Regions from separate parts of the Cedecea selenatireducens genome, predicted to be linked through region 3. Evidence: predicted binding sites of a transcription regulator. Region 3 holds the regulator's gene; each other region holds the start of a gene.
What was found. The regulator CRP, encoded in region 3, controls carbon source genes, mostly activating them, when cyclic AMP is high. The targets are predictions, from matches to a motif close to ATGTGANNNNNNTCACAT.
Positions count from the first base shown of each region.

Region 1: a site for CRP is predicted at 2,074-2,091, ahead of hpt (hypoxanthine phosphoribosyltransferase). Genes of this name have one in related genera too.
Region 2: a site for CRP is predicted at 2,519-2,536, ahead of udp (uridine phosphorylase). Genes of this name have one in related genera too.
Region 4: a site for CRP is predicted at 2,503-2,520, ahead of ACE38U_RS17715 (nucleoside-specific channel-forming protein Tsx). Genes of this name have one in related genera too.

Region 1 is NZ_JBHIKW010000015.1:68,455-72,268, forward strand. Features, by position in the region: gene ACE38U_RS19755 (ABC transporter ATP-binding protein) at 1-570, opposite strand, end outside; gene can (carbonate dehydratase) at 668-1,348, shown strand; gene hpt (hypoxanthine phosphoribosyltransferase) at 1,410-1,946, opposite strand; gene ACE38U_RS19770 (glucose/quinate/shikimate family membrane-bound PQQ-dependent dehydrogenase) at 2,128-3,814, shown strand, end outside.
Region 2 is NZ_JBHIKW010000019.1:25,794-29,607, forward strand. Features, by position in the region: gene metE (5-methyltetrahydropteroyltriglutamate--homocysteine S-methyltransferase) at 1-1,538, shown strand, start outside; gene ACE38U_RS20810 (dienelactone hydrolase family protein) at 1,577-2,404, opposite strand; gene udp (uridine phosphorylase) at 2,659-3,420, shown strand; gene rmuC (DNA recombination protein RmuC) at 3,563-3,814, shown strand, end outside.
Region 3 is NZ_JBHIKW010000025.1:14,307-18,120, reverse strand. Features, by position in the region: gene ACE38U_RS21875 (YccS/YhfK family putative transporter) at 1-1,603, opposite strand, end outside; gene crp (cAMP-activated global transcriptional regulator CRP) at 1,665-2,297, opposite strand; gene ACE38U_RS21865 (OsmC family protein) at 2,611-3,015, shown strand; gene ACE38U_RS21860 (phosphoribulokinase) at 3,053-3,814, opposite strand, start outside.
Region 4 is NZ_JBHIKW010000012.1:9,106-12,919, reverse strand. Features, by position in the region: gene secD (protein translocase subunit SecD) at 1-41, shown strand, start outside; gene secF (protein translocase subunit SecF) at 52-1,023, shown strand; gene ACE38U_RS17715 (nucleoside-specific channel-forming protein Tsx) at 1,376-2,254, opposite strand; gene ACE38U_RS17710 (SadB/YajI family lipoprotein) at 2,617-3,177, opposite strand; gene ACE38U_RS17705 (hypothetical protein) at 3,209-3,337, opposite strand; gene nrdR (transcriptional regulator NrdR) at 3,332-3,781, shown strand; gene ribD (bifunctional diaminohydroxyphosphoribosylaminopyrimidine deaminase/5-amino-6-(5-phosphoribosylamino)uracil reductase RibD) at 3,787-3,814, shown strand, end outside.

The sequences.
Region 1 (3,814 bases), on a different contig from region 3:
AATAATGGTGGTGCCTTTATCGTTAAGATCTTTCAGGAACCCCCACATTGAGCGGCGAAGTTCAATGTCTACGCCAGCGGTGGGTTCATCCAGAATCAGCAGCTTTGGCTCGTGCATCAGCGCGCGAGCAATCATCAGGCGGCGCTTCATCCCACCGGAAAGCATACGGGCACGTTCGTTGCGTTTTTCCCACAGATCGAGCTGTTTTAAATACTTTTCACTACGCGCTATCGCTTCGCTGCGCTCAACGCCGTAGTAGCCCGCCTGATGCACGACTATCTGCTGCACCGTCTCAAACGGGTTGAAGTTGAATTCCTGCGGGACCAGGCCGAGCTGGCGCTTGGCGTTAACCACGTCTTTTTGCAGGTCGTAACCAAACACCCGCACGCGGCCGGAGGTTTTATTCACCAGCGAGCTGATGATGCCGATAGTGGTGGATTTGCCCGCACCGTTAGGGCCGAGCAGCGCATAAAAATCGCCCGCCTCAACACGAAGATCTATGCCGCGCAGCGCCTGGACGCCACCGTGATAGGTTTTCGTTAACTGTTCCAGTTCCAATGCAATTGTCATGGATATTCGCTTACCTTATTCGGTACTTGTTTGAAAATTCGTTGAGTTACCCTATATTACCCCATCGCACTTCTCGGGTGACAGGCGTTAACCTCACATGAAAGATATTGATTCCCTTATCAGCAATAATGAACTTTGGTCAAAAATGCTGGTTGAGGAAGACCCCGGTTTCTTCGAAAGGCTTGCCCAGGCACAAAAACCCCGCTTTCTCTGGATTGGCTGCTCCGACAGCCGCGTTCCCGCTGAACGCCTTACCGGCCTGGAACCAGGCGAACTCTTCGTTCACCGCAACGTGGCAAACCTGGTTGTTCATACCGACCTGAACTGCCTTTCCGTTGTGCAGTACGCCGTAGACGTGCTTGAAGTTGAGCACATTATTATTTGCGGTCACTACGGATGCGGCGGCGTGCAGGCTGCGGTAGAGAACCCGGAGCTGGGCTTAATTAACAACTGGCTGCTGCACATTCGCGACCTGTGGTTCAAGCATAGTTCGCTCTTAGGGGAACTGGCACCGGAACAGCGGATGGATACGCTCTGTGAACTGAACGTCATGGAACAGGTGTACAACATCGGCCATTCCACCATCATGCAGTCAGCCTGGAAACGCGGCCAGAAGGTCACGGTTCACGGCTGGGTCTATGGGATTCACGACGGACGCCTGCGCGACCTCGAAGTGACGGCCACCAGCCGTGAGTCACTTGAGCAGGGTTACCGCAGCGGGATTTCCAATCTGAAAAATACCCACCATAGCCACCGGAATCGCGCAGCTTCGCAGTAATCCCGGCAAAAGTGGATAGCAAAAAGGGCCCTTAAGGCCCTTTTTTGTTAGCTAGCGACTTTTACTCGTCGAGCATAACCACTTTGCCGACGAACGGCAGGTGGCGATAGCGCTGGGCGTAGTCGATGCCGTAGCCCACAACGAACTCGTCCGGAATAGAGAAACCAACGTATTCAACGTTAACGTTCACTTCGCGGCGGGTTGGTTTGTCCAGCAGCGTACAAATGGCCAGAGATTTTGGCTCGCGCAGGCTCAGGATTTCACGCACTTTGCTCAGGGTATTGCCGGAGTCGATAATGTCTTCGACGATCAGCACGTCTTTCCCGCGAATGTCTTCATCCAGATCTTTGAGGATCTTCACGTCACGAGTGGTGGACATGCCGCTGCCGTAGCTGGAGGCGGTCATAAAATCGACTTCGTGGGATACCTGCACTTCACGGCACAGATCCGCCATGAACATAAATGAACCGCGCAGCAGACCTACCAGCACCATGTCACTGCCGCTGTCGCGATAGTGTTCGGTGATTTGACGACCCAGTTCAGCAACACGGGCTTTGATCTCCGCTTCCGGGATCATCACTTCAACAGTATGTTTCATATCTCTAACCATATGATTTAAAAACAAATCATTTAATGCTGGTGAACCTGCAGCCAACACAAAATATTGAGGCGAGGAGTATACCAGCAAATGGCCTTCACATCCGCACTTCAAAAAAAAGCCATAAATGTGACAACCATCACACTTGTTAATAACTATAATTAAATGCTATCAAACCTTTATGAGTGTGATAATTGTGAATACAAATAAAACCGGATCGCAACTATTTGTGACCCTCTCAGCCCTCTTTGCCGTTCTTTGCGGGCTCTATTTACTCTTTGGCGGGATATGGTTAGTGGCTATCGGCGGGTCGTGGTATTACCCGATCGCCGGCCTGGTGATGCTCGGCGTCGCCTGGCTGCTGTGGAAAAGCAAAGCCTCTGCGCTTTGGCTCTACGCAGCCCTGCTACTGTGTACTATGGCCTGGGGCGTCTGGGAAGTCGGCTTCGACTTCTGGGCGCTGACGCCACGCTGCGACGTGCTGGTGTTCTTCGGCGTCTGGCTTCTGCTGCCGTTTGTGTCTCGCCGCCTGGTAATTCCAGCAAGCGGCGCGGCGGCATCGCTGGTGGTTTCCCTGTTGATTACCGCCGTTGTGCTGGTCTGGGCGGGCTTTAACGACCCGCAAGAGATCAACGGTACGCTGCAGTTGGATAACACCGCCGCTGCCGCCGGGTCTTCCATTCCTGATGCCGACTGGCCAGCTTATGGCCGCAATCAGGAAGGGCAGCGTTTTTCTCCGCTCAAGCAGATCACCACCCAAAACGTGGGCCAGCTGAAGGAAGCCTGGCGCTTCCAGACCGGCGACGTGAAGCGTGCTACCGACCCGGGCGAAATCACCAACGAAGTCACCCCGATCAAAATTCGGGACATGCTTTACCTGTGTACCGCGCACCAGCAGCTGTTCGCGCTGGATGCGTCTACCGGGAAAGAGAAGTGGAAGTTTGACCCTCAGTTAAATACCGATCCTTCGTTCCAGCACGTGACCTGCCGGGGAGTTTCTTACCACGAGGCCACCGCAGACAACGCCTCTGCGGACGTTGTGGCCGACTGTCCTCGCCGCATTATTCTGCCGGTGAACGACGGTCGCTTGTTTGCTCTTAATGCCGACACCGGCAAGCTGTGTGAGAGCTTTGCGAACAAAGGCATCCTGAACCTGCAAACCAATCAGCCGGTGACCACGCCAGGGATGTATGAGCCGACTTCACCGCCTATCGTGACCGACAAGGTGATTGTGATTGCCGGGGCGGTGACCGATAACTTTTCCACTCGCGAACCTTCCGGCGTGATACGTGGTTTTGACGTTAACACCGGTAAACTGCTGTGGGCGTTTGACCCAGGCGCGAAAGATCCAAACGCTATCCCGGATGACGGGCATCATTACACGCTGAACTCCCCGAACTCGTGGGCTCCGGCGGCTTATGACGCAAAACTGGATCTGGTTTATCTGCCGATGGGCGTGACTACGCCGGACATCTGGGGCGGCAACCGCACGCCTGAGCAGGAGCGTTACGCCAGCAGCATTGTGGCGCTGAATGCCACCACCGGTAAGCTGGCCTGGTCCTATCAGACCGTACACCACGACCTGTGGGATATGGACATGCCTGCCCAGCCAACCCTTGCCGACATCACCGACAAGAGCGGCAATAAGGTTCCGGTAGTTTACGCTCCGGCCAAAACCGGCAATATCTTCGTGCTGGATCGTCGCGACGGTAAGTTAGTGGTTCCTGCGCCGGAACAACCGGTCCCGCAGGGCGCCGCTAAAGGTGACCATGTTTCCCCTACTCAGCCGTTCTCCGAGCTGACCTTCCGTCCGAAGAAAGATCTGAGCGGCGCGGATATGTGGGGCGCAACCATGTTTGACCAGCTGG
Region 2 (3,814 bases), on a different contig from region 3:
CCTATTTCGAAGGGGTGGGGCCAAACCTGGATACCATCACCGCGCTGCCGGTACAGGGCCTGCACGTAGACTTTGTTCACGGCAAAGATGATGTGAAAGAGATTCATCAGAAGCTGCCTGCAAACTGGCTGCTGTCTGCGGGCGTGATCAACGGCCGTAACGTCTGGCGTGCCGACCTGACGGAGAAATACGCTCAACTGAAAGACCTGGTGGGTAAACGTGACCTGTGGGTTGCCTCTTCCTGCTCCCTGCTGCACAGCCCAATCGACCTGAGCGTAGAGACTCGTCTGGATGCTGAAGTTAAAAGCTGGTTTGCCTTTGCCCTGCAGAAGTGTGCCGAGCTGTCCTTACTGACCGAAGCGCTGAACAGCGGCGATACTGCGAAAATTGCCGAATGGAGTGCGCCGATTCAGGCTCGCCGTCAGTCTAAGCGCGTGCACAATGCCGCAGTGGGCGAACGCCTGGCGAAAATCACCGCGCAGGACAGCCAGCGCCAGAGTTCCTATACCGCGCGTGCGGCGGCACAGCGTGAACGTTTCAATCTGCCGGCGTGGCCAACGACGACCATCGGCTCCTTCCCGCAAACGACCGAAATCCGTGGCCTGCGCCTGGACTTCAAGAAAGGGAAGCTGGATGCCAACAACTACCGCACCGGCATCGCCGAACACATTAAACAGGCGATTGCCGAGCAGGAGCGTCTGGGCCTGGACGTGCTGGTGCACGGCGAAGCCGAGCGTAACGACATGGTTGAGTACTTCGGCGAACATCTGGATGGTTTTGTGTTTACTCAGAATGGCTGGGTGCAGAGTTACGGCTCCCGCTGCGTTAAGCCGCCGATTGTTATCGGTGACATCAGCCGTCCTGAGCCAATCACCGTTGAGTGGGCGAAATACGCGCAGTCCCTGACCGACAAACCGGTAAAAGGCATGCTGACCGGCCCAGTCACGATTCTTTGCTGGTCCTTCCCGCGCGAAGATGTTTCTCGCGAGACTATCGCGAAGCAGATTGCCCTGGCCCTGCGTGATGAAGTGGCGGATCTGGAAGCTGCGGGTATCGGTATCATCCAGATTGATGAGCCCGCTCTGCGTGAAGGTTTACCGCTGCGTCAGTCCGACTGGCAGGCTTATCTGGCGTGGGGCGTGGAAGCCTTCCGACTGAACGCCGCCGTGGTGCGTGACGACACCCAGATCCATACCCATATGTGTTACTGCGAGTTCAACGACATCATGGACTCTATCGCGGCGCTGGATGCAGACGTGATAACCATCGAGACCTCTCGTTCCGATATGGATCTGCTAGAGTCGTTCAAAGAGTTCGAATACCCGAACGAAATCGGGCCGGGCGTGTATGACATTCACTCCCCAAACGTTCCGGATGTGGAGTGGATTGAAGCGTTACTGAAGAAAGCTGCGGAGTCCGTACCGGCAGAGCGCCTGTGGGTTAACCCGGACTGCGGCCTGAAAACGCGCGGATGGCCAGAAACTCGTGCGGCGTTGGCGAACATGGTGCAGGCGGCGCAGAACCTGCGTAGCGCATAGTTCTAAAAACAAAATGGGGGCAACTGGCCCCCGTTTTTCTATTTCCTCACGCCATACCGCTTAAACCAGGCCAGCATCCTTTCCCAGCCGTCTTTGGCCGACTCTTCATGGTAACTCGGGCGGTAATCTGCGTTAAAAGCATGGCCGGCTTCCGGGTAGACAATGATTTCCGCATTGGCATTTGCCGCTCGCAGCGCCTGGCGCATCGTCTCAACGCTTTCCTGAGAAATCCCGGTATCCTGGCCGCCATATAGGCCGAGCACCGGGGCATTAAGGTTGACGGCGATATCTACGGGATGATGCGGAGAGTTTAATGTTTTGTCTCCTACCAGCTTGCCGTACCACGCCACCGCGGCTTTAAGCTGTGGATTGTGCGCGGCATACAGCCAGGCAATGCGCCCGCCCCAGCAAAAACCGGTCACCATCAGGCGATGCGCGTCGCCTCCGTTACGGGAAGCCCAACTGGCCACATGGTCAAGGTCGCCCAGCACCTGATTGTCCGGCACTTTTGAAACCAGCCCGCTCAGCAACGTTGGAATATCGGCGAAGTCTCCCGGTTCGCCCTGGCGAAAGTAAAGTTCTGGCGCGATGGCCAGATACCCTTCAAGCGCCAGTCGGCGGCAAAGATCGCGGATATGTTCATGTACGCCAAAAATCTCCTGAACGACGATAACCACAGGAAGCGGCCCATCGGCATTTTTAGGCCGCGCGTGATAAGCCGGCATATTGTCGCCCTGGCTTGGAATGGATGTTTCCCCGGAAACAATGGCATCGTCCGGTGTTAACACGGTGGTGGAAGCGATGGGTGAGGCCGCCGGTGCGAAGCCTTCGCCCGGTGTGTTATGTGTTGTTTGCTTTTGTTTCATGGTTTTCTCCGAACCAGCATTAGCGCAGTGTGATAACTATAGCCAGGATTAGTAGCAAATCTGGTCGCCAAAAAACGCAGATGAAGTTCAAAAAATAGCCCGATCGATTCGTATGTGTGACTTTGGTCACTTATGTGAATACAAATAATGTAATTTGTTTCATTCAAAGTGAGCGTCATCACGAAATTATGCTCAGGGGTTCTGTAAAGTGTCGCTTTGCTTCTCCTGAAACCTACTCAACAGAGGAGTCTGTTATGTCCAAGTCTGATGTTTTCCATCTCGGCCTCACTAAAAATGACCTGCAAGGGGCTACGCTCGCCATCGTCCCTGGCGATCCTGAGCGTGTGGAAAAAATCGCCGCGCTGATGGACAAGCCGGTTAAGCTGGCTGCCCATCGTGAATTCACCTCCTGGCGTGCTGAGCTGGACGGTAAGCCGGTTATCATCTGTTCTACCGGCATCGGTGGCCCTTCTACTTCTATTGCGGTTGAAGAACTGGCGCAGCTTGGCATCCGTACTTTCCTGCGCGTCGGGACTACCGGTGCGATTCAGCCGAACATCAACGTGGGCGACGTGCTGGTGACTACCGCATCCGTTCGTCTTGACGGGGCCAGCCTGCACTTTGCGCCAATGGAATATCCGGCTGTGGCAGACTTCGCTTGTACCACTGCGCTGGTTGAAGCGGCAAAAGCCGTAGGTGCCACGACCCACATTGGCGTAACCGCCTCTTCAGACACCTTCTACCCGGGGCAGGAGCGTTACGATACGCTGTCCGGCCGCGTCGTTAGCCGCTTCAAGGGCTCGATGAAAGAGTGGCAGGAGATGGGCGTGATGAACTATGAAATGGAATCCGCCACGCTGTTGACCATGTGCTCCAGCCAGGGCCTGCGTGCGGGTATGGTTGCCGGGGTTATCGTGAACCGTACTCAGCAAGAGATCCCTAACGCGGAAACCATGAAGAAAACGGAAAGCCACGCGGTGAAAATCGTGGTCGAAGCGGCCCGTCGCCTGCTGTAGTTTTCCCTGTTTTCAATTCGAAGCCGGCGCTCGCCGGCTTTTTTTATGCTTTGCGTAGCGCCTTCCGGAAAATCCCTTTTCATCTGGACATTTATACAGCAGAATTTTATCTTGCCGCTGTTGGTATCGTTTTGGGGGAAGCATGGATATTTCACTGTTGTTTGGGCTGGGCATTGGGCTGGTGGGCTTACTGACCGGTTGGCTTATTGCCAGCCTGCGTGCGGCTCAGCGGCTGGCGGCTTTGCACGAAGAACAGCGTGAAATCTACGGGGAGCTTGCCGCCGCGCGCCAGGAGCTTCAGCAAAGCCAACACTGGCGGGAAGAGTGCGAGCAGCTTAACCGTGAAGTCCGTGCCCAAATGGAAATTAACAGCGGGCAGGAAGCTGACATCCGT
Region 3 (3,814 bases):
TGCTCAATATCAGGCGAATCGCATCCTGGTCGGCCTCGAGCGCGTCGTGGGCGTTCTGGCGCAGCAGGCCAGTTTGCCACTGTGGCCAAAGCCAGATCATGCCGCCAAAGGCAATCAGGCAGCCGAGCAGCGTGTCGATAAGCCGTGGAATGATGTAGCTTTCGGCGCTCAGGGTAATGAGCTGCAGGGTATATACCGCCGTGACGGTAAAGCCGATGGTGGCCCAGCCGTAGCTTTTGCGAATGAACAGATAGCTCACCAGGGTAATCATTAGCATCGCCAGCAGGGTGTAGCTGTCCGGGACGTGGAAGTGCAGGGTGATGCCGGCGATACACAGCCCTGCCATGGTGCCAGCCGCCCTGTGCACGATACGTACCCGGGTGGCGCCGTAGCCGTTTTGCGTCACGAACATCACGGTCATCAGGATCCAATACGGTTTAGGCAGATGTAAGAAGGACCCGAGCAGGCTGGCAATCGTCAACATTACGCCTAAACGTGCGGAGCTGCGCAGCGCTGATGACTTGAAGGAGAGATAGTTTTTCAGGGCCGGGAAGAACGGCAGGCGGCGCTCCCGATCTTCCATTAAATCCCTTACATACAGCGGGCGTTGGGTTTTCAGCACCCGGCCGATGCGGCTGAAGTGATAATGGCAGAACTGCCCGACCGGGTTATCCGGGTTCTGGCGGGCGATCTTTTCCAGGGCGTCGATCTGCTTGTCCATGGTAAAGCGCGTCGGGTAGCGGTGGTAGAGAATATCGTCTGCCAGCACCCGCAGGCGCGCGGCGATGGTTCGGGCGTTCCAGCGGATCACCGCCTCGGCATGGCTTTGCTCGACCAGCTTCTGGACCTCTTCCGGCTGATGCAGGCTAACCGAAATGTGCTCCTGCAAATCCAGGGCGACCTGGAAAGCGCGTAGCAGGCGTTTGTAGCCATTTTGCTGATTGGCCGACAGCATATGCAGCTGCTGGTAGCAGGTCGTTATCAGGTCGACGGCTTTCTGCTGACGTACCAGCAGCGGCGGTAGCGCTTTTTCAGGATCCGTATGCTGGGTCAGCAGGCTGTACTTTGCTTCGCAGTAGTCCGCAAGCTGGCGGTACAGCAGGCTGAGCGACTCTCTGAGCGGCTGTTCACGCCATAGCCTGAACCAGAACCAGTTAAACGCGCCGTACCAGATGGTGCCGGAGATATAGAGCACCATCGGTTTCCAGATAGGCATGTTGCCGGCCATGCTGAGCGTAAAAATGGCGGCAATCAGCGACGCGGGCAGCAGGCGAGCATGCAGCGAGCTTATCTCCGCCGTGACGCCGAGCAGCAGGGCCATGACGATTAATATCGCAGGCAGCGGGACGTGGGTGTAAAGCAGCAGCAGCTGCATGATAAGGCTGCTAACGGCGAACAGGCTGCCGCCGATGATCAAGCGTTTGAAGAAGCGTTTATGCGGCGTGTCCAGCCCGGCAATGTTGCAGCAGGCAGGCACTAACGAGAAGAGCAGGCCATTTTGCAGGCTGCCGAGAATCAGGCCGATAGCCACGGGTAAACACAGCACCAGGGTTTGCCGCAGCGCGTAGTTAACTTCCGGGTGATAAATTAATCTCTTCCACATAGCCTGAATTGTAGAGACAAAAAAGGCGTGTTACCGAAGCGACACGCCTTTATGGGGCTAATTAGCGAGTGCCGTAAACGACAATCGTTTTACCGTGTGCGGAAATGAGGTTCTGGTCTTCCAGCATTTTCAGAATACGGCCAACGGTTTCGCGGGAGCAGCCCACGATCTGACCGATTTCCTGGCGGGTGATCTTAATCTGCATCCCGTCCGGGTGGGTCATGGCGTCCGGCTGTTTAGCCAGGTTCAGCAGCGTCTGTGCGATACGGCCGGTCACGTCGAGGAAGGCGAGGTTGCCGACTTTCTCGGAGGTCACCTGCAGGCGACGCGCCATCTGGGAAGACAGACGCATCAGAATGTCCGGGTTGACCTGAATCAGCTGGCGGAATTTTTTATAAGAAATTTCAGCTACTTCACAGGCTGACTTGGCGCGAACCCAGGCGCTACGCTCCTGGCCTTCTTCGAACAAACCTAATTCACCAATGAAATCACCCTGATTCAGATAAGAAAGGATCATCTCCTTGCCTTCTTCATCTTTAATCAGAACAGCTACGGAGCCTTTGACGATGTAGTACAGCGTCTCCGCCTTTTCACCCTGGTGAATCAGCGTGCTCTTCGACGGATACTTATGAATGTGGCAATGAGACAAGAACCATTCGAGAGTCGGGTCTGTTTGCGGTTTGCCAAGCACCATGCGCGGTTATCCTCTGTTATAAACTGGCTACCAAAGACAAGACTCGGAACCTCTTGTCTGGCGTTGCAATCGTGAAATTTTCCCAAACCCTGGGAACTGGCGGGCAGGTCACTCCTGCGGCCTGTAATTAGTCGTTTCCTCTGCTTACGGCATAAACTTCTCTGTATAGCAGCAGCATCCGGATTGTTTTAGCATAGCTTTTGGTAAGTGTCTTGTCTTGTCTCGTTTCAGCATGACCTGGATCGCCTTACGTTGCCAGTTTTCACGTAGGCGCGTAATCTGAAAGAATATTTTCTCAACTGGAGTAGGCAAAATGCAGGCACGTGTTAAATGGGTGGAAGGCATGACCTTCCTCGGTGAGTCCGCTTCTGGCCACCAGATCCTGATGGACGGTAATTCTGGCGATAAAGCGCCAAGCCCAATGGAAATGCTGCTGATGGCGGCGGGCGGCTGTAGCGCCATTGACGTGGTGTCGATTTTACAAAAAGGCCGCCACGACGTGACGGACTGTGAGGTGAAGCTGACTTCGGAACGCCGCGAAGAAGCGCCGCGTTTGTTCACCCATATTAATCTGCACTTTGTGGTTAGCGGAAAAGAGCTGAAGGATAGCGCCGTCGCTCGCGCAGTCGATCTTTCTGCTGAAAAGTATTGCTCGGTAGCGCTCATGCTTGGGAAAGCGGCAAACATTACCCACAGCTATGAAGTGATCGAAGCTTAAGCGTCAAAAAGGCGGCATTCACGCCGCCTCTGCCGAATCAGGCAATCTTCCTGCCTTCCGCCAGTCGCTGCACCAGCGGCCCCATAATCAGCTCCATCGCCAGCCCCATTTTTCCGCCAGGCACCACCAGGGTGTTGATGTGGGAGATAAACGATCCTTGCAGCATCGCCAGCAGATAAGGGAAGTCGATGTCGTCCAGGCCGCGGAAGTGGATAACCACGAAGCTTTCGTCCAGCGACGGAATTGCCCGGGCGGCAAACGGGTTAGAGGTATCCACCGTTGGGACGCGCTGGAAGTTAATATGGGTGCGTGAAAACTGCGGGGTAATAAAGTTGATGTAATCGTCCATCGAACGCACGACGGAGTCCATCACCGCCTCCCGCGAATGACCGCGTTCGCCGGTGTCGCGAACCAGTTTTTGAATCCATTCCAGGTTAACGATAGGCACCACGCCAACCAGCAAATCTACGCAGTCGGCCACGTTGTGCTGCGGGGTGACAACGCCGCCGTGCAGGCCTTCATAAAACAGAACGTCGGTTGGCTCCGGCAGCGGCTGCCACGGCGTAAAGGTGCCGGGCACCTGGTTCCACGGCACGGCTTCATCGTAGGTATGCAGATATTTACGTGATTGCCCTTTGCCGCTCTGGCCGTATTCGATAAAGGTTTGTTCCAGTAATCCGAAGTCATTGGCTTCTGGCCCAAAATAGCTGATGTGGCGGCCGGCATCGCGCGCCTTGCGGATGGCCATGTCCATTTCCGGGCGGGTATAGCGATGGAAACTGTCGCCTTCAACTTCGGC
Region 4 (3,814 bases), on a different contig from region 3:
TGTTGTACGGCGGCAAACGCATCAACAAGCTGTCTATCTGAGGAGTGCGTTGTGGCACAGGAATATACTGTTGAACAATTGAACCACGGCCGTAAAGTCCACGACTTTATGCGCTGGGATTACTGGGCCTTTAGCATCTCCGGTATCCTGCTGATCCTTTCCGTCGTGATTATCGGCGTGAAAGGCTTCAACTGGGGTCTGGATTTTACGGGCGGAACGGTAATCGAAATCGGGCTGGAAAAACCGGCCGATCTTGATGCGATGCGTGCTTCCCTGCAGAAAGCGGGCTTTGAAGAGCCGCTGGTGCAGAACTTTGGCAGCAGTCGCGACATCATGGTGCGCATGCCGCCTGCCAAAGGTGAAACCGGCGGCCAGGTGCTGGGTAGCAAGGTTGTGAGCGTGATTAACGAAGCAACCAACCAGAATGCCGCGGTGAAACGTATTGAGTTTGTTGGCCCGAGCGTCGGTGCCGATTTGGCTCAAAACGGTGCGATGGCGCTGCTGGTAGCGCTGATTTCCATCCTGGTTTACGTCGGCTTCCGCTTTGAGTGGCGCCTGGCAGCCGGTGTGGTTATCTCGCTTGTGCACGACGTGATTATCACGATGGGCGTGCTGTCGCTGTTCCACATCGAGATTGACCTGACTATCGTTGCGTCACTGATGTCGGTTATCGGTTACTCGCTGAACGACAGCATCGTGGTCTCGGACCGTATTCGTGAAAACTTCCGCAAAATTCGTCGCGGGACGCCTTACGAAATCTTTAACGTCTCCCTGACCCAGACGCTGCACCGTACCTTGATCACTTCAGGCACCACCTTAGTGGTTATCCTGATGCTGTATCTGTTCGGTGGGGCGCTGCTGAAAGGCTTCTCCCTGACGATGCTTATCGGCGTGAGCGTCGGTACGGCTTCTTCTATCTACGTCGCCTCTGCGCTGGCGTTGAAGCTGGGCATGAAGCGCGAGCACATGCTGCAGCAGAAGGTAGAGAAAGAAGGGGCGGATCAGCCGTCCATTCTGCCGTAATAGCGTTTAGAGTCTGATAAAACCGCAGCCTTCGTGCTGCGGTTTTTTTTCGTCCGGTGTTTTTCTCCTGACAGTATGCTGTCAGGAGGGGGTCAGTAGACTCGTGGTTACTGACAACACAGGAGAAAAACAATGAGCGCAATCATCAACTGGTTTGAGATACCCGTTTATATTCATCCGCTTGGGCTGTCATTCTGGGGAGAGGTCTGGCTGCTGGTTGCCTGGGGCGTGTTTATCAGGAGCGCCACGATCGTTCTCTTCAGGCCTTTATTGCTCTTCAGAAGGCCAAAGGTTACCTGCCTGGAAAATAAAAAACCGGCCAGAAGGCCGGTTTTTTGGTCTGCTGTGACGGTTAGAAGTTGTAACCGACAACGAAGTAGCCGCCCCAGCCGGTTGCGCGAACGGTTTCAGTCATCCAGTTTAACTGGGTGCCGTCGTTCCACTGGCCGCCGTTATGGAAGTAACGGGCAACGATTGAGTAATGCAAGTGATCGTAGTTCAGCGACAGGATGTGGCTGGAAGCGATGGAGTTGCTGGTACGCTGCTTCAGACCGTTAGTGCCGTAGTCGCTGTCTTTGCCCAGATCTGAACCCCAGTCAAAGTTGGTGAAACCGATATAGCTCAGGTTACCGCCCCACAGGGAAGTAATCGGCACGAAGTATTTCACCTTGAAGCGGTAGCCATCCCACTCGTTTTCGTTGGTCGCTTTATAGTTCTGCCACTGATACTTGGCATACACGTTCAGGGACAAACTCATTGGCAGGCCGGTATCGATGTCGGTACCCAGACCCATGTACCAGGTGCTTTGGCGACCCGTCGCGTTACGGCCCATGTCGTAAATGTAGTTGTTGGCGAAGTACCACTCTTTGAACGGACCAAAGCTCAGATCGGTGCCGGTCAGCTTATCAATGGAGAAGCGAGGTTCGATTTCCATAAACAGTGGGGAACCGTGGTTCCAGATGCCTTTCGCCTGGGTGTTACCGCCGAAGAAGACTGGCGCATCCATATAGCCGTAGAAATCGAACCAGTCTTTTTTGGCGAAAGCTTCGTATTCCAGGTAGGTATCGTTGCGCAGCTGCGGCCCGAAACGGGTGTGGTAGCTGCCCACAACGTTAACGCTCTGGTGCCACCAGTCGGAGAGGTATTCGCTGTTTTTTGCTTCTTCTGCGCTGGCAGAGAAAGAGCTGGAAAGCGCCAGAACGGTGCCGGCTGCCAGAATAATTTTTTTCATATTTTTAGCCACTGTTTACGTAATTTTGGTGCGATGCGGATGTGAGATGTCATCCATGGCCGCCGGTCTCAGGGGAAGGACCTTTGCAGCGCGTCTATTATAGAAATCCCTGCTCACAAAAAGATGTTCTATTTCACATTCTTCTCATATGCGTAATCGATTGCGTTCACGTTTGCGCACATTAAAAACGGCGTGATTGTACCTGCTTCGTCAAATTACGCAAACGTATGCCGGGTTGTTACATCTAAGTGTGATGCGGATCACTATAAAGGCGGGGGGATAATAGGGGATTTGCTTCACATATTGTGCGAGGCGTGTGAAAGAGTGTGACGAACTCCCTCGCCAGGCAAGGGAGTGGAGGGCTACCGGGCTGGCGCTGGCTGTGCGGCAGAAACCGGCTGAATATCGTGAATGCGTACAAAACCTAACTGCTCAGGCGTAATTCCGGACAGGCGCAGCGGAATCGACACATCGCTGGGTGCAAGAATGCTGGCCGGGGCGTCTATTTGCTGAGTCTGTACGTTCACTTCCTGGAAGCTGTCCGTGGTGCCCTGGATCTGGCCCCATTCTACTTTTCCGCTAAAGGCCGGTAACGGATCGTTAGATTCACCCTGGATCAGCAGCGTGGCGCGGGTGCCGTTAGCTTCTGCCGAGATATTGGTCAGCGACATTTTCAGGTTACCAATCTGGCTGTTCAGGCGAGCCGCCGTGTTTGAACCAGGCAGCAGATAAACGCCGCTGGTGGACTTCGCGTTCAGGGCGTTTTGCTGGGTAAGCTTCACCGTTTGCTGGCTGAGTTTCGTCATCTCCTGATTTAGCGAGCCAATCTGGCTGCGCATCTGACGCACTTCGGTTTGCTGGGCGCAGGCGGTGAGGCTCATCAGGCTTGAAACCAGGATAATTCTTAAGTAAGTCTTTGTCATGGTTGGTTTTTCCTTGTTTTCGTTCGCTGATTTAAGCGTAGTTCCCCGCGCTTGAAAAGTCATATTTAACGCCGTCGGGGCCGGTGCTGTCTTTGTACTCCCGCGACTTCGCGGTAAACTGTTGTTCATCTTTATAATCCCAGCAGGAAACGCTATGCATTGCCCATTCTGTTTCGCCGTGGACACCAAAGTTATTGACTCTCGCCTGGTGGGTGAAGGTTCCTCCGTACGCCGTCGGCGCCAGTGCCTGGTTTGTCACGAACGCTTCACGACTTTTGAGGTTGCGGAGCTGGTGATGCCAAGAGTTGTGAAGAGCAATGAGGTGCGCGAGCCGTTTAACGAAGATAAGCTGCGCAGCGGCATCCTGAAAGCGCTGGAAAAGCGCCCGGTTAACTCTGACGACGTGGAAATGGCGATCAGCCATATTAAGTCGCACCTTCGAGCAACCGGAGAACGTGAAGTCCCGAGTAAACTCATCGGCAACCTGGTGATGGAGCAGCTCAAAAAGCTGGATAAAGTCGCCTATATTCGCTTCGCTTCGGTCTACCGTAGCTTTGAAGATATCAAAGAGTTTGGTGAAGAAATCGCCCGTTTACAGGATTAATGCCGATGTCCCTTGATGAACAGTTTATGGCTC